One region of the Streptomyces sp. NPDC001137 genome, then DNA from elsewhere that is predicted to be linked to it. Evidence: riboswitches for the same ligand, from Rfam matches in the RefSeq annotation. Region 1 holds a riboswitch; each other region holds the start of a gene.
What was found. A riboswitch is a leader RNA that binds a small molecule or an ion and turns the genes downstream of it on or off. The one in region 1 is predicted to bind cyclic di-AMP.

Region 1 (5,861 bases):
GCAGCAGACCCAGGCCGGTCAGGACCAGCAGGAGGACTTGGGCGTGGCGCTTCACAGCAGTGCGCCTCCGATCAGGACGCCCGCGGCGACGGCCACCACGGTCGTCGCGGTCGAGAAGCGCAGGGCGAAGGACCGGCCGAACGTGCCCGCCTGAAGGGCGATCAGCTTCAGGTCGACCATCGGGCCGACCACCATGAACACCAGCCGGGCCGTGGGCGAGAACCCGGTGAGCGAGGCGGCGACGAACGCGTCGGCCTCCGAGCAGACGGCGAGCAGGACGGCGAGCGCCGCCAGGAAGAGCACCGACAGCCACGGCGAGCCGGAGAAGGTGTCGAGGACCGAGCGCGGCACGGCCACGTTGAAGGTGGCCGCGGCCATGGCGCCCAGCACCAGGAAGCCCCCGGCGTGCAGGAAGTCGTGCTGGAAGCCGAGGCGGAACTCCCTCCAGCGGCTGTGCCCCGAGCGGTGACCCGCCGGGCGGACTGCCGGTCGCAGCCACTCCTCGCGTCCCAGCCAGAGCCACAGCCAGCCCATCGCGGCCGCGGTGACGAGGGAGGCCAGCAGCCGGGCGGCGACCATGGCCGGGTTTCCCGGGAAGGCGACGGCCGTGGCGGTGAGCACGATCGGGTTGATGGCGGGGGCGGAGAGGAGGAAGGCGAACGCGGCGGACGGAGTGACACCACGGCGGATCAGGCTGTTCGCGACCGGCACCGAGGCGCACTCGCAGCCCGGCAGGACAACGCCCGCGACGCCGGCGACCGGGACGGCGAGTGCGGGCCTGCGGGGCAGGATCCGGGTGAACAGGTCGGCCGGGACGAACGCGTTGATCGCCCCCGACAGGACCGTGCCCAGGAGGAGGAAGGGCAGCGCCTGGACGGTGATGGCCAGACAGACCGTGCGCCAGGCCGCGACGGCGGGCTGGTTCAGCCATCCGACGCCGGTGAGGGAGAGGACCGCCACCGAGCCGGCGGCGGTGACGATGACGAGGGGCAGGGGCCGTCCGGTGACCCGGCGCCCCCGATGGCCGGCCGGCGCGACGAGCGCCGCTTGCTCCGCCACACCAACCAGTTCATCCGCTTTATTCATATTTACTCCGGATGTCGGATTTCGTGGCGAAGATAAGCCAGGATCACCCCCCTCACCGTGCGCACACGCCGCCGCGGGCGGATGAATGAACGGGACCGGCCGGAGCCGGGCGGCACCCCGCGGCTCTGACCGGCCTCGGAGGGGTGCCGACCGCACTCACCCGACCGCGACGTGATCGTCCGGGCAGGGACGCTCGACCCCCGCCGCCGGCGACTCCGCCCGCCGGGCCGGGAGGAGGGGCCGGGCGGTCGCCCGCTTGCGGCCGCGTTCGTGGAACAGCGCCAGGACGATCGCGGTGCCGACCGCGATCAGGTGCTCGCGACCGGCCAGATTGGGTACGGCGATCGACTCCCACACCATCGACCCGCCGGTGAGGGCGAACACGACGGGAGCGCGCCGGACGACGGCGAGATAGGTGAAGAGGCCCACGACGGCGGCAGAGGGTCCGGTGTCCAGCACCTGCCCGATCCCGGGCGGCAGACCCAGCCCGCCCCAGCCCGGGCCGAGCGCGAGCATGACGCGCACCATGAGGGTGCCGGCAAGGGTGGTCGCGTACGAGATGACGAGCGTCCTGGCCCGGCCGAGAGTCAGCTCGGCGAGGGCGAACGCGAGGAACAGGCTCGTGATCCCGCCCCACACGGGCAGGTCCAGGGCCGGGACATACAGCGACACCGGCGTCCGCAGCAGGGCCAGCCACAACGGCAGGTCGCCCCTGACCCCGCCGAGCAGCCGCACCACCACCGCACCGGCCGGCCGCTGTGCCAGCGCATGGAAGAAGATGACGCCGAAGGCGGCCAGGAACGCCAGGAACAGTGCGGGCAGCCCACGCCGTCTGAGCTGCCGTACCGGATCGACGACGATCGCCTGCCACTCGCCGCGCAGCGTGCGCCCGACGAACGCCGCCACCCGCCACAGCCCACCGCGCGGCCGGCGGTATCCACGGCCGGCCGGGTCGCCCCACGGTCCGCGGTCGGGCAGCCGGTCCGCGGCGGCGCCTGCGCGCCGCACCCCCTTGCGAAGCAAAACTCCCCCGCCTCCCGTCCATCGCCCCACCGGATGGTCGGAACGGGGCGAGGCCACCCCGGGGGAGGCTAGGCCCGGCGGCGGGGCTTCCTTCGCTTGGCGCCCTGGGAGACGTCGGAACCGGCCCTCGGGTTGCGCCCCGCCGACTTCCCGGCCGTCTTCCCGGTCGTCTTCCCCGCCGCCGGCTTGCGCCGGGCAGCGGCCGCGCCGCCCGCCTTGCCCTTCGTTTCCGGTGCCGGCGCCCTGCGGCCGCGGGAGCTGTTGACCGTGCGGCCGCGGACGATTCCGATGAAGTCCTCGACCAGGTCCGTGGTCGCCTCCTCGGGCCAGGCCAGGGCGACGCTCGACTCGGGGGCGTCGACCAGCGGCCGGTACGTGAGGTCCTTGCGGTGGTACAGACGGGCCAGCGACTGGGGGACGACCAGGAGGCCGACGCCCGCCGCGACGAGTTCCACGGCGTCCTCGGTGGTGGCGGGGCGTTCGAAGGCGGGCTCGCCCGGCGGCCGCTCCCAGTCGAAGACGTCGTCGAGGGGGTGGAAGACGACCTCGTCCGCGAGGTCCGCCACGGTCACCTCGTCCGCCGCCGTGATCACGTGGTCCTTGGGGACGACGACGACCGTCGTCTCGGTGTACAGGGGGATCGCGCTGAAGAACGTACGGTCGACCGGCAGCCGTACGAGTCCCGCGTCGGCCCCGCCGGCCCGCAGCACGCCGGATGCCTCGGCGGCCGGTACGGCGAGGAGGCTCAGCGGGATGTCGGGCAGGCGCTCGTTCCAGATCCGCGCCCACTTGGCGGGCGTCGCCCCCGGGACGTACGCGAGCCGGAACGCCTGGGATTCTTCGGAGCCTGTCACCAGGCCAGGCTACCGGCCGTGGTCGGAGGTCTCGAACACGCTCGATACCCTGGACGGCATGAAGTCGCACCAGAGCACCCAGACGATGAAGCCCGCGACCGCGGCGAAGAAGCTGGGTGTGTACCTCGAGGCCACCCCCGCCGAGTTCCGGGAGGGTGTCGTCTCACGAGCCGAGCTCGACCAGCTCCAGGCCGAGCCGCCCGAGTGGCTGCGCGAGCTGCGAGCGAACGGCCCACACCCCCGTCCGGTGGTCGCGGCGAAGCTGGGTGTCTCCATCGCGGGTCTGGCCCGCGGCGGGATCACCGAGGCGCTCACCACCGAGCAGATCGAGACCCTGAAGCAGGAACAGCCCGAGTGGCTGCAGAAGGAGCGCGCCACCCAGGCCGAGGTCCGCAAGGAGGCGGCGCGCATCAAGAAGCGCAACGCCGAGCGCGAGGCCCACGGCGACGGTCCGCGGCCCTGACCCGACCTGTTCGCGACGGACGGTTGCCGTCCGGATCCACTGCGTGCACAACGCACGGATCTGACGGCCCGTCACGACGAAGGTCACAAAAGCGTATCGGACATTCCGGCCTTCAACCTTCACACGAGCCGCACAAGTTGGCTAGCGTGGCTCCAGGCCGCACGAGTTCCTCCGGCGAACCCCGCCGGGACGCGCGGCCTCCGCCGAATCCGGTGCGCCCCCGTGGCAGCCGGAACCGGGGACCCAACCGAACGACGGGGTGAATCGGCCAACTGCCCGCCCAGGCAGGGGCCGTAGGGCATGCCTTCCGGAACCGACCGCCCGAACCCGACAGCTAACTCGGTAGGCGGAGTACGGAAGGAGTACGGCTCCCATGGCGCCGGATCGACCATCGCGCACCGGAGGCCTCGGGCTTCCCGGTATGCGCAATTCCGCTCTCGCGACCGCCGCCCTCACCTCGGTGGCGCTGTTCTCGCAGACCGCCGACGCCGCACCGACGACGGGTGACGAGGGCCCCAGCCGCGAAGCCGTCCGGCAGCGGGTGAGCAGCCTCTACGACCAGGCCGAGTCCGACACCGGCAACTTCAACTTCACCCGCGCCCAGTTGATGGGAGCGCGGCCGCCCGCCGCCCCGCCCCGCGACCGCGGCCGCTCGGATCCGGCACTCGACTCGGTGTCCCGGCGGTGGTTCGACGGAGCGCGTGCGTCTCTGGGCCCGACGGTTCCTGCGGTGCTGCCGGCCGACCGTATGCCGGCCCCCCAGGCGGAGCCCCGGCCCGCGCGTCCGGCGGACAGCCGCAGCGCCGCCGATGAGCTGGGGGCGAGCGGCCGGCCCGTGGCCGAACTGCCCTCTGCGGAGTCCCGCAGGCCGGTGGCCGAGCTGACCGCCGGCCCCACGGCCGCGCTCCCGGCAATTCCGCAGCCCCGCCAGGAGGCCGCGCCCGCCCTGCCCGCGGCGGCCCCCGAGTCGAAGCAGTCCTCCCTGCGCAGGTCCAAGGAGCAGAACCAGCGCAAGATCGCGGCGGCCAGCGAGCTGCTGTACCGGTACACCGCCCGGCAGACCTCCGCACCGCGCCCGGCCGCCCAGGCCCTGCCGTCCCAGCTGCCCTGGCAGGACCAGGGGGACCAGACCCTCCGGGCGAACGAGGAGGCGTGGCGGCTGCAGCAGCCGACGGTCCTCGACACGGGCGTCCCCCCGGCCGGCGGGCAGCTCATGCAGCCGTCCGTGCTCGACACCGGCATGTACCAGACCGGTGAACAGCGCATGCAGCCGTCCGTGCTGGACACCGGCGTACCCGCGGTCGCGGAGCAGCGCATGCAGCCGTCCGTGCTCGACACGGGCGTAACCCCCGCCACGGATTGGCGTGCGCAGCCTTCCGCGCTCGACGCCGGCACACCCACGGCCGAGGAGTGGCGCACCCAGCCGTCCGTGCTCGACACGGGCGTAACCCCCGCCACGGATTGGCGTGCGCAGCCTTCCGTGCTCGACGCCGGCACACCCACGGCCGAGGAGTGGCGCACCCAGCCATCCGTCCTCGACACCGGCGGCATACCCCAGGCCGGAGGCTGGACCATGCAGCCGTCCGTGCTCGACACGGGGGTGCCCGCCGCCGGCAGCTCAGCCGTCACCAAGGCCGACAGGGCGATCGACTTCGCCCGTGCCCAGATCGGCAGACCGTGCCTGTGGGGTGCGGTCGGGCCGGAGTCGTACGACAACGCCGGGCTCACCCAGGCCGCCTGGCGGGCCGCCGGGGTCACCCTGCCGCGCACCACGTACGAGCAGGCGAGCGCCGGCACCGTGATTCCCCTTGCCGAGAGCCGCCCCGGAGACCTGATCTTCTTCAACGACAACTTCAGCCACGTCGGCATCTGCACCGGCAACGGCTTGATGATTCACGCCCCCGGCCCGGGCGCGGTCATCCGCGAGGACCCGGTCCACTACGCCGGTGAAGCCGCGGTCCGTATCGCCGTACGTCCCGCGTGAGGTCAGGAACACCGGTCGGGGCGTGACACCGACAGCTCGATGAACAGCGAGGCCGCCGACGGAAGTCGGCGGCCTCCTTGTTGTTCGGGCTGGGCCGTCCGAGGTCGCCGTCGCGTTCGACGGGCGTCGAGAAGATCCACCGCAAGCTCGGCACCCGCGACCGCATGAGCACGGTCCTGCGGGCGCAGCAGCTCGGGTTGGTGCCCACGCCGTGCCCCCTGGCGGCGTCGACGAAGGGCTCTTCCGGGTCGCTGCCGTGCGGATAGGTGCAGTGGCCGACCGTGTCGAGTGCCGTGTCGCCGCTGCTCAGCAGTGCCGCACGCCAGGCCGTGACACGGGCGTCGAAGGCGGCGACAGTCGCTGCCGTGTCCCCGCCGACGGCGTAGTCGTCCCTGGTGCCGAGGAGCGTCAGCCCGGGCCGGGTCCCATTCCGCCCTTGAGTCGTTCCAGG
Region 2 (5,861 bases), on a different contig from region 1:
GCGGCCCCGCGCAACTGCTCGATCTCCCGCAGCTGTTCCCGTACGTCCGCCACGGCCGCCGCCTGCCGGGTGCCCGCCCGGTCGACGAACTCGGCGCCCGCGAGATAGTGGTCGGGGTCGTCCGACAGCGCGAGTTGCAGTGCCGGGTCGAGACCGCCGTCCCGGTACTGTGCCGCGGCCATCGAACCCAGCTCGTCCCGCGCCGAGTTGAGCTTGTCCGTCTTGCGCGCCGCCTCGTCCCGCAGTGTCGACAGCCGCCGCTCGGCGGCGTCGGCCTGCTCCTTCGCCCCGTCGTACTTCTCGGTGGCGGCCTCCGCCTCCTGGTACAGCTTGTCCACCTCCGCCCTGACCTGCGTCGGCGTCAGGTCCGGCTCGGCGTGCCCGGTCCCGTCGAAGCCCGTCGCGGTCGCCGCGCCCGCCACGGCGATGGTGAACGCCGTGCGGGCCGGAGTTCCGCTCAGCGAGCGCCGACTGGGCCTGCGGTGCGCTGCCACGTGGACTGCCCGTCCTTTCGTAGGACCCCCCGTTCTGGGGCGGCTTACGCGTCCGGCGGCGGCCCGCACAGGGGGAGCTGGCCGCCGCCGGACCTTCTCGGCGGTGGTGGCCGACTGCCGCCCCTGGCCCGGGCGGCGGTGGGGAGCCGGTCACCTGGTGGAGGACGCTAAACCTGTCTGTGTCGGCTCGGTAACGCGATGTGCGGAAGTGCCCTCGGCGGATCGCCGGCTGACCGTATGCGGCCGTGATCCAGGACTCGTGCCGTCGACTTCACGCAGTGCGCTGACCGATGTGGCGGTTCCGGGACCCCTACGGAATGCGGAGTGCTATGGGCCGCATATATGCACGACCCACCGATGAAGGCCGGGGCGGTGTCCGGCGCCCCGTGCGCCCCTGTTTAAGCTCCGGCCCCATGGACGTACTCATCCATCTCTTCGTCGGCCTGCACATCATCGGCATCGCCGCGCTCCTCGGCGGCTTCCTCACCCAGATGAAGGCGATGGGCCGCGGCGAGGCCCGCTTCGTCCCGGCGATGCTGCACGGCGCGCTGACGATGCTGGTCACCGGCGCGATCCTGGTCGGCCTCAACCAGGCCGACGACCATCACGTCAACAACATCAAGATCGGCGTCAAGCTGGCCCTGCTGATCGTGATCCTCGGCCTGGTCTATGTGAAGCGGGACGAGGAGAAGATCGACAAGAGCCTGTTCGGGCTGGTGGGCCTGTTCACCACGGCGAACATCTTCATCGCGGTGCTGTGGACCTGATGCCGGCCCGGGCCGCGGCGACGGCCCCCGCGCCGACGGCCAGCCACGCCGCCACCGCGACCCACAGCAGCACCTGCCCGGGCCCCCTGAGCCACGGGGCGTCGAGGGCGGCCGCGACGGACAGTACGGCCGCCGCCGTCGTCCCCAGCGCGAAAACGGTCGCCCAACGCCGCACGTCGTAGCCGCGCCGCGGCCGGACCGCCTCCGCGACGAGCAGTACGGCGTACGAGGTCAGGTCGAGCACGAGCAGCGCCACGGTGACGGCGCGCAGGACCCCGCGGTCGTCGTCGTTCCACAGGTACAGGCGCGCGCTGTCCGCCGCGACCAGCCTCGAGCCGGCGAGCGCCGAGATGGCGAGCGCGCCGCCCGCCACCCACTGGTCGCCCGGCCCCTCCGTCACCTGTCGCAGATCGAAGAGGGCCAGCACGCAGCCGTAGAGGACGAGCCCCAGCCAGAACAGCGCGAGCGCCGCTTGCGCGAGCCATGCCGTCGCCCGGGCACCGGCGAGCGTGGCGCCGAGCACCGCGAGGCCCTGCGTGGCCACGCAGCACAGGAACACCGCGCCCGGCATACGACGCCGCCAGTGCCGTGCGACCTGCACCAGCAGCAGCGGCCACAGCACGGCCCCCAGGGCGAGCAGGGCCGCCGCGAGGGTCTGCCGTCCGAGGGCGCAGAACCGGGTCCCGAGCACGGTGGTCGCCGCGACGGCGGTCAGCGCGCCCGGCGTCCCCGCCTCCCTCCGCCACCTCGCCGGTTCCCGCACGAGACGGACACCGAAGCCTGCCGCAAGCACCACCCAGGCGACACAGGCCAGGCCCAGGGCGACCTGTGACAGCACCTCGTGTCCCGTCAGATGCAGTCCGACCGACACAATGCCGGTCGCCATCACGGCGGCCCCGGCCGCCGGTGAGCGCCGCGCCCACCAGGCGCGGAGGAAGGTCGGGCCGGACTCGGGGCCGATGCTGCCGGGCATGGGGCCGATGCTAGGGAGTGCGGCGCGGGTTCAGGGCGGGCCACGCGCGCGTGCGTCACAAACTGCCCCGCACGCGCGCGTGCACTGCTTCCCGGTGCCTCAGGCGGGCCGCACCACGCTGTGGATGATCGATGCGCCGCCGTAGTAGATCGACTCCTCGCGGACGTAGGCGCCCGGCTTCGGGGCGTGGATCATCATGCCGTTGCCGATGTAGACGCCGACGTGGCTGATGTCGTCGTAGAAGAAGATCAGGTCGCCGGGCTGCGCGTCGGTGAGGGAGACCGTGGTGCCGGCGTTCACCTGGTCGTAGGTGGTGCGCGGGAGGTCGACGCCCGCGGCCTTCCAGGCGGCCTGGGTGAGGCCGGAGCAGTCGTAGGAGTCGGGGCCGGTGGCACCCCAGACGTACGGCTTGCCGATCTGGGCGCGGGCGAAGGCGAGCGCCTTCTCGGCCTTGGTGGCGTACGAGGAGTCGCCGGCGGAGGTGGATCCCGTGCCCGCGGAGGAGCCGCTGTCCTGGGCCGCGGCCTCTTCCCTGGCCTTCTCCGCCGCCGCTTGCTGCTTCGCCAGTTCCGCGGCCTTGCGGGCGGCCTCCTCCTCCTTCTGCTTCTGGATCGCCGCGAGCCGGGCCTTCTCCTCGGCGGTCAGCTTCGACAGCAGTTCGCGCGCGTCGGAGAGCTTCTTCTGCACCGTGGACTTGGCGGTCTGCAGGTCGCTCTGTGTCTCGGTGAGCGTCTGAAGGCTCCTGGAGGCCTCCTCGCGCTTCTTCATCGTCGCGGACTGCTGGGTGAAGTAGTCGTCGACCGCGCTCTTCTGACGGGAGGTCAGCCGCCCCATGAGCTGCGTCTGGTCGAAGTAGTCCTGCGGGGAGTCCGCGAGCAGGAAGGTCGCCGTGTCGGGTGCGGCGGCTCCGGTCCGGTACTGGGCCGCGGCGAAGGAACCGAGCTGCTCCCGCTCTTCGTTGAGCTTCTGCGTGCGCTTGGCGACGTCGTCGAGGAGGGTGTCGACGTTCTTGCGCTGCTTCGTGGTCTTCTCTTTGGCCGCGTTGTACTTCTCGGTGGCCGACTCCGCCTGGCGGTAGAGGTCGTCGACCTTCTTCTCGACCTCTTCGAGGCTGGGCTTGCCGTCGGCGGCGGGGGCGGCGTTCGCCGACTGGGACAGCAGGGCCACCGAGGTGAGGGCGGCCGTGGCGAGGGCGGGGGTGCGTATGCCTGCTACGCGCGTACCCGCGGGGCGCGACTTGCGGTGCGACGCCAAGGGAGGCGACTCCTTCCGTCTTCCGCCTACCGAGTTAGCTGTCGGGTTCGGGCGGGTGCTTCGGAAGGGTTGCCCTACGGTCCGTGCCTCGAAAGGGAGGACCGATTCACCCCAAGGTCGGTGTGGGTCCCCGGCTCCGGATGCGCGGCGGCGCCCCGGACTCGGCGGTGGCCGCGCGGCCCGGCGACGTTCGCCGGTGGGGGTCGTGCGGCCTGCCGGAACGGTAGCCAACCCGTGTGGCCTCTGTGAAGGTTGATGTTCGATATGCCCGATACATTTTCGTGACCTTTGGTCAGCGGGCCGCACACGGGCGTCAGTCCGGGTAGGACTGTGACGGCTTGTGCGTGTTCTACCGGATCGGTGGCAGCTGTCCACTTCGGTGGCTGCCTCGACCTGTTCGATTACGGACCGTGATGGCGCGGTTCTCGAGGGACACCTCGCGGCCAGGTCCGGAGGAATCGGGGATTCCGCGGCCTGCGAGGCCCGGGGGAGTCGGCGGATTCCGGCGATGTTCTCAGGGCGGCGGCGGGCTGTCAGTGGGGCGCCCTAGACTCGGAGAGCGATGAGCAGCCTCTTTGACGACAGCTTCCTGGCGAACCTCCAGGCCCCCCGCGGGCACGAGGAGGAACCTCCGCCGCCGCCCGAGGACGATCACGGACCGGAGCCGGTCCCGGACGATCTGTTCGGCGGGAAGTTCGACGTGCCCCCGGACAGGGATGCCTACTACCGCAACGGCACCCCTCGCCCGGCGATCGACCCGGCCGCGCTCCTGGACGGGCTGAACGAGAACCAGCGCGCGGCCGTCGTCCACTCCGGCACCCCCCTGCTCATCGTGGCCGGCGCCGGCTCCGGCAAGACCCGCGTGCTCACCCACCGCATCGCCTACCTCCTGGGCGAGCGGAACGTGCATCCGGGCCAGGTCCTCGCGATCACCTTCACCAACAAGGCCGCGGGCGAGATGAAGGAGCGCGTCGAGCAGCTCGTCGGCCCGCGCGCGAACGCGATGTGGGTGATGACCTTCCACAGCGCGTGCGTGCGCATCCTGCGCCGGGAGAGCAAGAAGCTCGGCTTCACCTCCTCCTTCTCGATCTACGACGCGGCCGACAGCAAGCGCCTGATGGCCCTGGTCTGCCGCGACCTGGACCTCGACCCCAAGCGCTACCCGCCGAAGTCCTTCAGCGCCAAGATCTCGAACCTCAAGAACGAGCTGATCGACGAGGAGGACTTCGCCGCCCAGGCCGCCGACGGCTTCGAGAAGACCCTCGCCCAGGCCTACGCCATGTACCAGTCGCGGCTGCGCGAGGCGAACGCCCTCGACTTCGACGACCTGATCATGACGACGGTCAACCTGCTGCGCGCCTTCCCGGACGTCGCCGAGCACTACCGCCGCCGCTTCCGGCACGTCCTGGTCGACGAGTACCAGGACACCAACCACGCCCAGTACGCGCTCGTACGGGAACTCGTCGGCACCGGCGCGCACGACGAGGACGTACCGCCGAACGAGTACGACCTGCAGCCCGCCGAACTGTGCGTCGTGGGCGACGCCGACCAGTCGATCTACGCCTTCCGCGGTGCGACCATCCGCAACATCCTCCAGTTCGAGGAGGACTACCCGAACGCGACGACGATCCTGCTGGAGCAGAACTACCGCTCCACCCAGACGATCCTCTCCGCCGCCAACGCGGTCATCGAGCGCAACGAGTCCCGCCGCCCCAAGAACCTGTGGACGAACGCGGGCGCGGGCGCCCGCATCACCGGCTACGTCGCCGACACGGAGCACGACGAGGCCCAGTTCGTCGCCGACGAGATAGACCGTCTCACGGACGCCGGCGAGACGAAGGCGGGAGACGTCGCCGTCTTCTACCGCACCAACGCCCAGTCCCGTGTCTTCGAAGAGGTCTTCATCCGCGTCGGCCTGCCCTACAAGGTCGTCGGCGGTGTCCGCTTCTACGAGCGCAAGGAGGTCCGGGACGTCCTGGCCTATCTGCGGGTGCTGGCCAACCCCGAGGACTCGGTGCCGCTGCGCCGCATCCTGAACGTCCCCAAGCGCGGCATCGGCGACCGCGCGGAGGCGATGATCGACGCACTCGCCCAGCGGGAGAAGATCAGCTTCCCGCAGGCGCTGCGCCGCGTCGACGAGGCATACGGCATGGCGGCGCGGTCGGCCAACGCCGTCAAGCGGTTCAATACGCTGATGGAGGACCTCCGGACGATCGTCGAGTCCGGCGCCGGCCCGGCGACCGTCCTGGAGGCGATCCTCGAACGCACCGGCTACCTCGCCGAGTTGCAGGCCTCCACCGACCCGCAGGACGAGACCCGCATCGAGAACCTCCAGGAACTCGCCGCCGTGGCACTGGAGTTCGAGCAGGAGTC
Region 3 (5,861 bases), on a different contig from region 1:
CGTGTGTGTATTGCCACACCATGGGGTGCGGCCCGTCCGGCTAGTGTCTGTCCACTGCCTACAAAAGCCCCGGAGGAGCCATGGCGTTCGGCTGGATCGACGAACAGGCGCGGCTGCGCCGCCGCGCCGGACTCGTACGGACCCTGCGCCCGCGCCCGGCCGACTCCCCGCTGCTGGACCTCGCGAGCAACGACTACCTGGGCCTGACCCACCATCCGGCCATTGCCGAGGGTGCGGCGGAGGCCGCGCGGACCTGGGGCGGCGGCTCGACCGGTTCGCGACTGGTCACCGGTACGACGCAGCTCCACACCGAGCTGGAGCACGAGCTCGCCGACTTCTGCGGTTTCGAGGCGGCTCTCGTCTTCTCCTCCGGCTACGCGGCCAACCTCGCCGCGGTCACCGCGCTGGCCCCGCACGGCTCGCTGATCGTCTCCGACGCGGGCAACCACGCCTCCCTCATCGACGGCTGCCGGCTGGCCCGGGGCACCACCCAGGTCGTCGGGCACGCCGACCCGGAGGCGGTGCGCAAGGCGCTCCAGACCCACGAGGACGGCGCGGCCACCGCGGTGGTCGTCTCCGACACGGTCTTCTCGGTCGACGGCGACGCCGCCCCGCTGGCCGAGCTGGCCGCCGCCTGCCGGGAGCGCGGCGCGGGACTGCTGGTCGACGACGCGCACGGCCTAGGCGTCCTCGGTGACGGCGGCCGCGGCGCCCCGCACGCGGCGGGCCTGGCGGGCGCCGACGACGTGGTCGTGACCGCCACGCTGTCCAAGTCGCTCGGCAGCCAGGGCGGAGTCGTCCTCGGCCCCGCCCGGGTCATCGACCACCTCGTCAACGCGGCCCGCACCTTCATCTTCGACACGGGCCTCGCGCCCGCCGCGGCGGGCGCGGCTCTGGCGGCACTGCGACTGCTGCGCCGCGAACCGGAGCGTGCGGCACGCGCGCGTGCCGTCGCCGGCGAACTGCACGCACGCCTGACCGCCGCGGGTCACGAGGCGGTACGACCGGACGCCGCGGTGGTCTCCGTGCGCGCTCCGTCCCCGGAGGGGGCCGTGCAATGGGCCGCCGACTGCCGTACGGCAGGGCTCGCCGTGGGCTGCTTCCGTCCTCCTTCCGTGCCCGACGGCATCTCAAGGCTGAGGCTGACCGCCCGCGCGGACCTCTCCGAGGCGCAGATCGAACGCGCTGTACGTGTGATCGGCGAGACGCGACCATGAGTCGGCGTGACACGGCCGTGTGCCGCACGATGCGGAACTGATCGGAACTGGCCAGGGCCGATCGGGACTGATCAGGACTTGTATGCGGCCGTGAAGTCCGTCCAGCTCTCGGGGGAGAGGAGCAGGGCGGGCCCGGCCGGGTCCTTGGAGTCGCGCACGGCGAGCAGTCCGGCCCACGGGCCGGAGTGCGGCCGTGCCGTCTCCACGCAGTTGTTCGCACCCGTGCTGTAGCTGCTGCGCAGCCACCGCACGCCGTGCAGATCGGTACTGGAGGGTACGTTCCGAGGCAGTGCTGACATGGTGCCTCCTTACGCGCCGTCACCTATCCCGGCGATGTAATCCAACGAGTCCTCGGGCGAAAGGGCGTGGCTCTGAAGGGCGTTGAAGGCCTCGGTATAGGCCCGGAGGTCTTCTTTCCGTTCGAGGTAGAGGCTACTCGTCAAGTGGTCGAGAACAACCACGTCCAGATCGGAAGTGCTCGAAAATGAGAAGATTACGAAAGGTCCGGTGACGCCGACATGCGCTCCGGCAGCGAACGGCAGTACCTGAAGCCGCACTTGAGGTAGACGCGCCGCCTCCAGGAGCCGTTCGAGCTGCTGGTCCATGACCTCGGGGCCGCCGATCTCCCGGCGCAGCACCGCCTCGTCCAGTACCGCGCTCAGCTCCAGCGGCGGATCCGAACGCAGTACGTCCTGCCTGGCCAGCCGTACCTCGACCAGGGCGTCGAGCCGTTCGTCGTCCAGTCCGCCGACGGCTGCCCGGGTCACCGCGCGCGCATACGCGGGCGTCTGCAGAAGGCCGGGCACCACGGACGTCTCCAGCGTGCTCATCGAGCTCGCCTGGGACTCCAGACTGATGAAATCGCGGTAGGTCGGGGGCAGTACCCCGCGATAGGCGTGCCACCAGTGATGCCGGCCGCCTCCTTCGTCGGATCCTGCCAACACCAGCAGCAATTCACGGAGTTGGGCGTCCGCCACGGCGTAGGCGTCCAGGAGTAACCGCACATCGGCCGGTTTCACCCCGCTGGCGCCGGTCTCGATCCGGCTCACCTTCGACTGGTGCCAGCCCACGAGCCGGGCGGCCTCACCACTGGTGAGCCCCGCGCTCGTGCGTAACGCACGCAGTTCGGCGCCCAGTTTCCGGCGGCGCACCGCGGGACCGTGTTGCATGCGCTTCTCCTTACTCCTTCCGTGCCACCCAAATACGGTCTCTCGTCGCAGAGTTCACCGCTTTGGGGGACAGATATATGCATATCTTGGTGGATCGCCACCCGTGACGGGCGCGGTAATGGCAGTCTGGCGACGAAGCACCAGTCCGGGACCGTACTCGAACCATCCGCTCCGTGTCGGACTCCGGTCCCGTGGGAAAGGGACGACCGCGCCATGGCAGACCATTTGGAAGCATCCGTCACTCTGCCGAGCGATCCCGCCTCGGTCTCCGCGGCCCGCGGCTTCGTGGTCACCACGCTGGCCGAGTGGGGACTGCCGGCGGACACGGAGGCCGCCGAGACCATCCGCCTCATCGTCTCCGAACTCGCCACCAACTCGGTACAGCACACCTTCGGTCAGTCGCCCACCTTCACGGTGGACATCGAACTCCACCGGGACGAGCAGCTCCGCATCGGTGTCACCGACAGTCACCCCCGCTTCCCCAAGCGGCTGCCCGCCGCCGTGCAGCAGGACAACGGCCGCGGCATGGTGATCATCCGCTGGCTCGCTGCCGAATGCGGTGGCCGACTGCATGTCCGCCCCACCCGCGAGGGCGGCAAGACGGTCACCATCGAACTCCCGTGGACGGTACCGGCCCAGCCCGTGACGGCGGCGGGGCAGCAGGAGCCGTAGTCGCTCAACCGAGCCGCGCCCGGCTGAACGCCCCGCGCACAGCGCCCGGAAGGCGTCCGCGGCCGGTGCCACCTCGTCGGGGCGGTGGGCGACCGAGACCGTACGGCGCAACTCGCCCCCTTCCAGCAGGTGCATCCCTCCACGTCGGGATGTGCCCGGCGGAACGCGCTGAGCACCGGCGGCAGCAGCTGGATCCCCGCCGTCAGGAACGTCCCCAGCAGGCGCGTGCCGCCCGAGAGCCCGGTCAGCTGCGCCAGTTCGTGCCGCGCCCGCTCCCATTCGTCCAGCACCCGGCGCCCGGGCAACGAGCAGCTCTCCCGCACCCGTCAGGCGCGCCCTGCGGTGATGCCGCACGAGCAGCGCTGTGCCGGCCTCCCGCTCCAGCTTCGCCGGCTGCTGGGAGGGCGCGGGCGCCGTACAGCCGAGTCGCTCGGCGGCGCGGGTGATCGAGCCCGCCTCCGCCACGGCACCCTCGTCTCCCGCCGGGCCGGTGTCGCCTGCGCACTCGGTGTCGGGGGCGGGCCGCTTCTGCAGACGGCGCTTGCGGTGGCCGGCGTCGCCGCGGTCCTGGCCGCCGTTCCGGCGCTCTTCCGGGCACTTCGGCTGCTCGGCGGCGGCTACGGTGCTGTACGTGGGCCTGAGGACGCTGCGGGGGCTGCGCCGGTCCCGTACGGGGAGCGTCGAGGTGCCGGTGTCCGCCGCGCGTAGGGGTTCATGACCAATGCCCCGAACCCCAAGGCGCCGATCACCTTCCTGAGTCTGCTGCCGCGGTTCGTGCCCGCGGGCGGTGCGGCGCTGCCCCGGACGCTGCTGCTTGCTGCCGGCGGCTCTGGGGGCGGTGCTTCTCCTCGAAGCGCCGCCGGGCCTTTGATGTCGCGTCATGCCCCGCGGGGGCGACGGCACGTCAGGTTGCCGTCGCCCCCGCGGGAGAGTCAGCTGACCCGGCCGTACCAGACGCTGGAGGTCCAGATCTTCTGCAGCTTCACGACGTCCCCGGACTTCGGGGCGTGCCAGATCTTCCCCTTCCCGGCGTAGATGCCCACGTGGTAGACGTTGGAGCCCGAGTGGAAGAACACAAGGTCTCCGGCCTTCCGGCTCTTCGCGGAGATGTGCCGGGTCTTGTTGTATTGCTGGGCCGCCGTACGGGGCAGTTTCTTGCCCGCCTTCTTGAACGAGTACAGCGTGAGCCCTGAGCAGTCGAACCGGCGTGGTCCGCTGGCGCCCCACTTGTACGGGGAACCCTTTTTGGAAGCCGCGATCTGAAGTGCCTTCGTCGCCATGGTGGCTGCCGAGGCGTCGGAGGCGACGCCCGGGACCACGATGGAGCCGCCCACTGCGGCGATGGTGAGGGCCGAGGCCGTACCGGCCCGGACCATCAGCGACGGGACACGATTGAGCGCAGTCATGCGCAACCCTTCGTCAGCCGCCTGTGAAGGATGACCTGTCGGATTCGGGCTGGCGAAGTTGCCCGGCCGCTGACGCGGCTTCACCCCAAGGGCTGCTCGACCCGGTCATGGCGTGACCGTTCCGGCGACCCGTCTTGCTTGGGTCCTCCACTCCTGCCGATCCACTCCTGTCGACCGGTCATCCGGGCGGCGGCAGGACTCGGCGTCCGCCCGGATCGCCCCGCCGCTGCGGCGGGGGCTTGTCGTCAGACAGGGATCTTCACCCATACAAGTCCGAAAATCCCAATGGAACCGGGAGTTTGTGTCGTTACTCACCACTCACCCGTTCGGGTGGACACCCCTGCGTTCGAGGGGGCGTTGAGGCCCCCGAGGAGGCCCGGACCAGCACCGGAGCACCAGATTCCGGCCTTGCGGCAGGCGCGTTGCGCAACCCTGACGGTCGCGAAAAAGGAGCCGCGACTACGCCGAATGGGGGTACCTCGTTTGGTCCGTTTGACCTCCGGTCCGGACGCTTCGCCGACAAGCGGAAGGCCCGGACCGGTCATACGTGCGTCAACTGTGGGGCGGTGGCGGCACCGTGACCCGGGCGGTGCGCCGCTCCCCGTCGAGCACCCGCAGGGCGCGCCCCAGCGTCGGGGCGTGCAGTTCGGTCTCGCCCCGCTGGTGCATCAGCGCCAGGGCGTCGCGCAGCTGGGCCGCCTTGCTCACCAGCGCCTGCGCGGCCCGCAGCCCGCGATACGTGTCGCCGTGCTGCGCGGGGTTGATGCGGCCGAGCAGGTCGACCACGTCGAGGTAACGGTCGATCAACTCACCCTCGGCGTGCGTGAGGGCGGGCAACGGCGGGAGTTCGGGTGGGAGCACCGGCCGCTCACCGCCCGGTGGGCGGGGCGAGGGTGGACTTGCGGCTGGGGATGATCCGGTCCACCAGGCCGTATTCCACGGCTTCCTGGGCGTTCAGGATCTTGTCCCGCTCGATGTCCGCGGCGACTTGCTCCGGGCTGCGTCCCGTGTGCCGTACGAGCATCTCCTCCAGCCGGGCCCGCATCCGGCCCAACTCCTCGGCCTGGATGGCCAGATCGCTGGTCTGTCCCTCGATGGGTTCGGCCAGGAGCGGCTGATGGATCACCACGCGTGCCCCCGGCAGCGCGAACCGCTTGCCCGGCGTGCCCGCCCCCAGCAGCACCGCGGCGGACGAGCCGGCCTGCCCGAGGCAGATCGTCTCCACGTCGCAGCCGACGTACTGCATCGTGTCGTAGATCGCCGACGTGGCGGTGAACGAGCCGCCGGGGGAGTTGATGTAGAGCGAGATGTCCCGGTCCGGGGCCTGGTACTCGAGGTGCATGAACTGGGCCATCACATCGTTCGCCGAGGTGTCGTCGATCGGCGTCCCGAGAAAG
Region 4 (5,861 bases), on a different contig from region 1:
TGCGCTTCGACCGGCGCGACGGACAGTACAAACTCCTCGACTTCAACCCCCGCATGGGCGCCCAGTTCCGGCTCTTCGAGAACGAGTCGGGGGTGGACGTCGTCCGCGCCATGCATCTGGACCTGACCGGCCGCTCCGTCCCGGAGGGGGAACAGCGGGCCGGCCACCGGTACATCGTGGAGAACATCGACCTGCCCGCCCTGCTCGCCTACCGCCGCAGCGGCTATACGACGCCGCACGCACCGGCGCGCGCGAGCGGGACGGAGCTGGCCTGGCTCGCGGGTGACGACCCGCTGCCGTTCCTCACGATGCTCGCGCGCTTCGTGCGGCCGGGCGCGAAGCACCTGTACCAGCTGTGGCGGACCAACCGCCGCGGCAGCACCACCAGTTCAGGCGGCTAGCCGACCGGTCGGCCGCCCGAGACGAACCACACGAAGTGACGAAGTGAGCGTCCTGGGGAGGGACTTCGTGATTCAACCGGTTGCAGTCATCGGCGCCGGGCCCTTCGGCCTGTCGACCGCCGCCCATCTCCGAGCACGCGGACTGCCGGTCCGTGTCTTCGGCGAGCCCATGGTCAGCTGGCGCGACCACATGCCCGCCGGAATGCTCCTCAAGTCGACCCCTGCCGCCTCCAGTCTGGACGCGCCGCAGCAGGGCCACACACTCGCAGACTACTGCGACGCCGCCGGCATCAGGCGGCTGGTGACGGACGAGGACATCATCCCCGTCGAGACCTTCATCTCCTACGGCGAGTGGTTCCAGCAGAAGCTGGTGCCCGAACTGGAGCGGGTGCGGGTGGTGTCGGTGGACCGGCGCAAGGGTGGTGGCTTCGAACTGAAGCTGGACTCCGGTGAGTTGTTCACCGCCCGCGCGGTCGTCGTGGCGACCGGTCTGTCCGGCCTCGCGTACCTGCCGGCCGAACTGGCCACCGCCGCGGCGGACGGACCCACCCCCACGGGCCCGGTCTCCCACAGCTCCCAGCAGCACGACCTGACGCGCTACGCCGGCAAGGAACTGATCGTGATCGGCGCAGGCCAGTCCGCGCTGGAGACGGCGGCGCTGGCGGCGGAGGCGGGCGCACGGGTGCGGGTGGTCTCCCGGGGCCGCGGCAGGGTCGCCTTCGGCGCACCGCCGTGGAAGCAGCCGAGGCTGCGCCCCGAGTCGCCCTTCGGCCGCGCCTGGTCCCTGTGGGCCCTCAGCTACTACCCGCACCCCTACCGCTACCTGCCGGCCGAGACCCGCCACTACCTGGTGCGGCGCGTACTCGGCCCGCTCGGCGCCTGGTGGCTGCGCGACCGCTTCGAGGGGAAGGTACAGGTCAGCGAGGTCGACCGGATCGTGCGGGCGGACGCGGCCGACGGCTGCTGCGAGCTCACGGTGCGCACCCACGCGGGCCGCGTCCAGGACATGTCCGCGGACCACGTCATCGCGGCCACCGGTTACCGGGTGGACATCGCGGCCATGGACTTCCTCGGCCACGAACTGCGCACGCGTCTCGCGGTGAGCCGCGGCACACCCAAACTGGGCGCGGGATACGTCTCCTCGGTCCCCGGCCTGTACTTCACCGGCCTGCCGGCCGCGGCGTCGTACGGCCCGGTGATGCGTTTCGTGTGCGGTACCGAGTTCGCCTCTCCGAGGCTGGCCAAACACCTGGCGGCAGCGCACGGCTAGGCCGGGGCCGCGGGCCCCGGCCTGATGATGAAGAGCCCACAAGGATAAGGGAGTTGGGCGAGGGACGGTGGAGCAACGGGCCGTCGTCCGGTTCGCGATGAGTCGGTGGGGCGTCCTGTCCGTATTCTCTGATCATGGCCGCACCCACCGCATATGCACTCATCGCCACCGACCTGGACGGCACGCTGCTCCGAGGCGACGACACGCTGTCCGACCGGTCCCTCGCCGCGCTCGCCCGGGTCGCCGGGGCCGGCGCCCGGCACCTCGTCGTGACGGGCCGGCCGGCCCCCAGGGTGCGGCCGCTCTTCGACCAACTGGGCAGCAGGGGGCTCGCGGTGTGCGGGCAGGGCGCGCAGGTGTACGACGTGGGCGCGGACCGTCTGCTGTGGTCCGTCACCCTGGACCGGGAGCTGGCCGAGACCGCCCTCGGCAAGATCGAGGCCGAGGTGGGCCAGGTGTACGCGGCTGTCGACCAGGACGGTGTGGAGGGCCTCACGCTCATCGAACCGGGCTACCTGATGCCGCATCCGACGCTGCCGGCGGTCCGGGTCGACCGGCGCGACGACCTCTGGTGCGAACCCATCAGCAAGGTGCTGCTGCGCCATCCCGCACTGTCCGACGACGAGTTGGCGGCGACGGCACGCTCGGTCGTCGGTTCGCTGGCCACCGTCACCATGTCGGGACCGGGGACCGTCGAACTCCAGCCATGCGGCATCACCAAGGCGACGGGCCTCGCACTGGCCGCCGCACACCTGGGACTCGGTCCTGAGCAGACGATCGCCTTCGGCGACATGCCCAACGACATTCCCATGTTCGACTGGGCCGCCCACGGCGTCGCCATGGCCAACGCCCACCCCGAACTCAAGGCGGTGGCCGACGAGATCACCCTGTCGAACGAGGACGACGGCATCGCCGTCGTCCTCGAGCGACTGTTCGTCGAGTTCGGGGAGCTCGACGAACTCGTGGAGCTCGGCCAGCTCGAGGGGCTGTGAGCGGTCGCACCCCGAAGGGGCGCGGGGCTGTATCCCTGTGCGGCTCCGCCGCAAAGCGCCTAGTAGGCGCCGAACACGTTGTCGATCGACCCGTACCGCGCGGCAGCGTACTTGCAGGCGGCCGTGATGTTTGCGATCGGGTCGAAGGGGTTCATCGCCGTGCCGGGCACGTGGTAGGCGAGGAATGTCGGGTCGATGACTTGCAGCAGCCCCTTGGACGGAGTGCCTGCGAGCGCGTTCGAGTCCCAGTTGTTGATGGCGGCCGGGTCGCCCGAGGACTCGCGGATGATGTTGCGGTAGATCCCGTTGTACGTCCCGGGGATTCCGTTCTGCTTCATGACCTGGAGGGCGCCCCTGATCCAGCCGTCGAGATTGTCGGCGTAGCCCATCGACTTCACGTTGGCCACGGTCGGGGTGGCGGCGGACGCGGTGTTCGCCCCGATGAGCGGAAGGGCGAGAACGGCGGCGCCGGTGCCGGTGACGGCGAGCTTGCGGGCGAGGCGGTTGCTTCTGGGACGGCGGTGCTGACCTGTTGCAGGCATGGCGGGATCCTCTCCGTCGCCTGCGAGGTGAGCTGTCGGGTTCGGGCGGGGAGATGCCCGGCCGCGCAGCCGTACGGCGACGCGGCTTCACCCCTAGCCGCACCGGGATGCCCGGTCCGGCGGCCTACCTGGTTCCCCCGCTCCTGCCGTGCGAGTGGTTCGGTCGATGGTCGTGCGCGGGCGGCGGCAGGATTCGGCGTCCGCCCGACAGGCCGGGAACGTATGCGAGAGCACATGGCGGGAACAAGTGTCGGGCTCACAGATCAGGCCTATTGACCTTGGTCTGAGGCTTATGGGGTGCTTGATCCTTTGCGGTTGCCAAGCCTCAACTCGCCTGCGGGGGTGGGGAAGCGGCGGGGGAATCGGCACCGCGCGTCCGTCGTGCCGTGTGAGTCAAGTCACCGGCATCCGCAAGAACGGCAAAAAGGGCAATGACCCCAACTCATAGTCAACCAGCCGCCCATCGCCTCATTGGGGGGCGAAAGCGGAACCTGTCATGTGGTGCACGTCGTTGTCATGACGGTCGCCCGTCGAGCACCCCGGGCCCGGGATCCGGAGGTCCTCGTGAGTCGTTTCGTGGGGGAAGGATGTTTCGGGCTCGTTCAAACGAGGGACACGCCGAGCGGCGCGCCGGGGACGAGCCGGGGGGTGCTCCGAGAGGCGGGTCGGCCGACACCCCGATAGACAAGTCGATAGATATCCGTTCTTATCGGTTGATCAAAAACATACCGGTCGTGATCCGATACCGCCCGGGCTGGACGGGTGGGTGGCATCGGTGATCGAAAGGTGACCGGATACGCTGACTTGAGTGATGTCAGCGACCTATCGACAAACCGTGTAACCGCCAGTAGACACCAGCAGACAGGAGACCCCTCGTGACCGTCGTCGGGCCGTTCGGGCTGAGCGTGCGGGACCAGGCTCTGGAAGCCGATGTCCAGGCCGGATTGGCGGCCGTCGAGGAAGGTTTGCTCGAAGCCACCAAGAGTGAGGTGCCCTTCATCACGGAGGCCGCCCAGCACCTGGTGCGGGCGGGCGGGAAGCGGTTCCGCCCGCTGCTCGTGATGCTCGCCGCCCAGTTCGGTGATCCGTATGCGCCGGGTGTCGTGCCGTCGGCCGTGGTGGTGGAGCTGACCCATCTGGCGACGCTGTACCACGACGACGTGATGGACGAGGCCGCCGTGCGGCGCGGCGTCGACAGCGCCAACACCCGCTGGGGCAACTCGGTGGCGGTCCTCACCGGCGACTTCCTGTTCGCGCGCGCCTCGCACATCCTCGCCGACCTCGGCCCCGAGGCGGTCCGGGTCCAGGCCGAGGCGTTCGAGCGCCTGGTCACGGGGCAGATCCTGGAGACGGCGGGGCCGCAGGACGGCCGGGACCCGGTCGACCACTACCTGGACGTGCTCGGCGGCAAGACGGGTTCCCTGGTGGCCGTGTCGTGCCGCTTCGGGGCGATGATGTCGGGCGCCGACGAGACGGTCGTGGACGTACTGACGCAGTACGGGGAGCGGCTGGGGGTCGCCTTCCAGCTGGCGGACGACGTACTGGACATCGCCTCCGAGTCGCGCGAGTCCGGGAAGACGCCCGGGACCGACCTCCGTGAGGGGGTCCCCACCCTTCCGGTGCTGCGACTGCGGGAGCGGGCGGCCCGGCTGGGGCTCGCCGAGGACATCGCCCTGTGCGAGCTGCTGGACTCCGACCTGAGCGACGACGCGCGGCACGCCGAGGCGCTCGCCGGGCTGCGGGAGCATCCCGCGCTGGAGCAGGCGCGCCGGGACACGGTGCGGTACGCGGAGGACGCGCGAGCGGCGCTGGCCCCGCTGCCGGAGTGCGATGCGAAGCTGGCGCTGATGGAGATGTGCGACGCCGTCGTCCATCGGGCCGGCTGAGCTGCCACTCCGACCTGCATGTTCGAGTGATGTGATACACGTCACATATCTGGACTGAGTCCAGAATAAGATCGCTTCCGTAGTCCTCCCCAGAAGGCCGACGCAGGGGGTGTCGGCCGGTCTACGGGGAGAAAACAGAATCATGGGCATGAACACGACGTTCTCGAAGCGCCGTAAGAGCCTGATGGTGGCCGCCGCCGCGGTGGCCGCCGCAGGGGGGATCGCCGCCGCGGTGATCCCGGCCCACGCCGCCGGGGGGACCCTGTCCGGCGACACCGGGGGAACCGTTCTTGCCGCCAGTCTGCGGGGGGCCAACGAGGTTCCCGTGGCGGGCGGTCCGGCCGTCGGCGACAAGGACGGCGCCGCGCTCGAGTTCATCAAGGTGCAGGACGACAAGGTGTCCGTCGCCGTGACCTGGCGCGGCACCGGCAAACCGACCATGCTCCACATCCACCAGGGCGCCCGGGGGACCAACGGGGGCGTCAAGGTCGACTTCACCGACCTGCTGAAGAACAGCAAGCGGCACAGCGTCACCGGCACGGTCGAGGTCAAGGACGCCGGGCTGCTCGCCGCCCTCAAGTCCGACCCCGGTTCGTTCTACGCCAACCTGCACACCACCGAGTTCCCCGGCGGAGCCGTCCGCGGCCAGCTCCACAAGGTCACCGTCGCCGCCTTCGACTTCCGTCACGCCCTGCACAACTTCCAGGCGTCCGTGATCAAGGGCAAGCAGATCTACGAGTGCAAGCCGGCCACCGGCGGCGGCTACGCCT

Region 2: it holds a riboswitch for cyclic di-AMP, as region 1 does, so the genes downstream of both, ABT254_RS01430 (C40 family peptidase) here and ABT254_RS03380 (C40 family peptidase) in region 1, are expected to answer to the same signal.
Region 3: it holds a riboswitch for cyclic di-AMP, as region 1 does, so the genes downstream of both, ABT254_RS35180 (C40 family peptidase) here and ABT254_RS03380 (C40 family peptidase) in region 1, are expected to answer to the same signal.
Region 4: it holds a riboswitch for cyclic di-AMP, as region 1 does, so the genes downstream of both, ABT254_RS02355 (transglycosylase SLT domain-containing protein) here and ABT254_RS03380 (C40 family peptidase) in region 1, are expected to answer to the same signal.

Annotation. Positions count from the first base shown of each region.
Region 1 covers NZ_JBEPBA010000002.1:79,420-85,280, reverse strand. Annotated here, with positions in the region: gene ABT254_RS03405 (TIGR03943 family putative permease subunit) at 1-55, opposite strand, end outside; gene ABT254_RS03400 (permease) at 52-1,086, opposite strand; gene ABT254_RS03395 (hypothetical protein) at 1,243-2,001, opposite strand; gene ABT254_RS03390 (LysR family substrate-binding domain-containing protein) at 2,178-2,963, opposite strand; gene ABT254_RS03385 (DUF5997 family protein) at 3,022-3,426, shown strand; cyclic di-AMP (ydaO/yuaA leader) riboswitch at 3,618-3,791, shown strand; gene ABT254_RS03380 (C40 family peptidase) at 3,848-5,410, shown strand; gene ABT254_RS03375 (MFS transporter) at 5,819-5,861, opposite strand, start outside.
Region 2 covers NZ_JBEPBA010000001.1:307,008-312,868, reverse strand. Annotated here, with positions in the region: gene ABT254_RS01445 (C40 family peptidase) at 1-494, opposite strand, end outside; gene ABT254_RS01440 (hypothetical protein) at 908-1,261, shown strand; gene ABT254_RS01435 (tellurite resistance/C4-dicarboxylate transporter family protein) at 1,239-2,234, opposite strand; gene ABT254_RS01430 (C40 family peptidase) at 2,334-3,488, opposite strand; cyclic di-AMP (ydaO/yuaA leader) riboswitch at 3,497-3,648, opposite strand; gene pcrA (DNA helicase PcrA) at 4,051-5,861, shown strand, end outside.
Region 3 covers NZ_JBEPBA010000023.1:103,463-109,323, reverse strand. Annotated here, with positions in the region: gene ABT254_RS35205 (8-amino-7-oxononanoate synthase) at 81-1,217, shown strand; gene ABT254_RS35200 (DUF397 domain-containing protein) at 1,289-1,516, opposite strand; gene ABT254_RS35195 (helix-turn-helix domain-containing protein) at 1,526-2,386, opposite strand; gene ABT254_RS35190 (ATP-binding protein) at 2,600-3,058, shown strand; partial or broken gene ABT254_RS35185 (LysR family transcriptional regulator) at 3,196-3,523, opposite strand; partial or broken gene ABT254_RS46595 (LysE family translocator) at 3,530-3,880, shown strand; gene ABT254_RS35180 (C40 family peptidase) at 3,991-4,464, opposite strand; cyclic di-AMP (ydaO/yuaA leader) riboswitch at 4,468-4,601, opposite strand; gene ABT254_RS35175 (hypothetical protein) at 5,017-5,325, opposite strand; gene ABT254_RS35170 (ATP-dependent Clp protease proteolytic subunit) at 5,333-5,861, opposite strand, start outside.
Region 4 covers NZ_JBEPBA010000001.1:493,666-499,526, reverse strand. Annotated here, with positions in the region: gene ABT254_RS02370 (carboxylate--amine ligase) at 1-401, shown strand, start outside; gene ABT254_RS02365 (FAD-dependent oxidoreductase) at 469-1,671, shown strand; gene ABT254_RS02360 (HAD family hydrolase) at 1,806-2,663, shown strand; gene ABT254_RS02355 (transglycosylase SLT domain-containing protein) at 2,723-3,205, opposite strand; cyclic di-AMP (ydaO/yuaA leader) riboswitch at 3,210-3,380, opposite strand; gene ABT254_RS02350 (polyprenyl synthetase family protein) at 4,081-5,091, shown strand; gene ABT254_RS02345 (CHRD domain-containing protein) at 5,240-5,861, shown strand, end outside.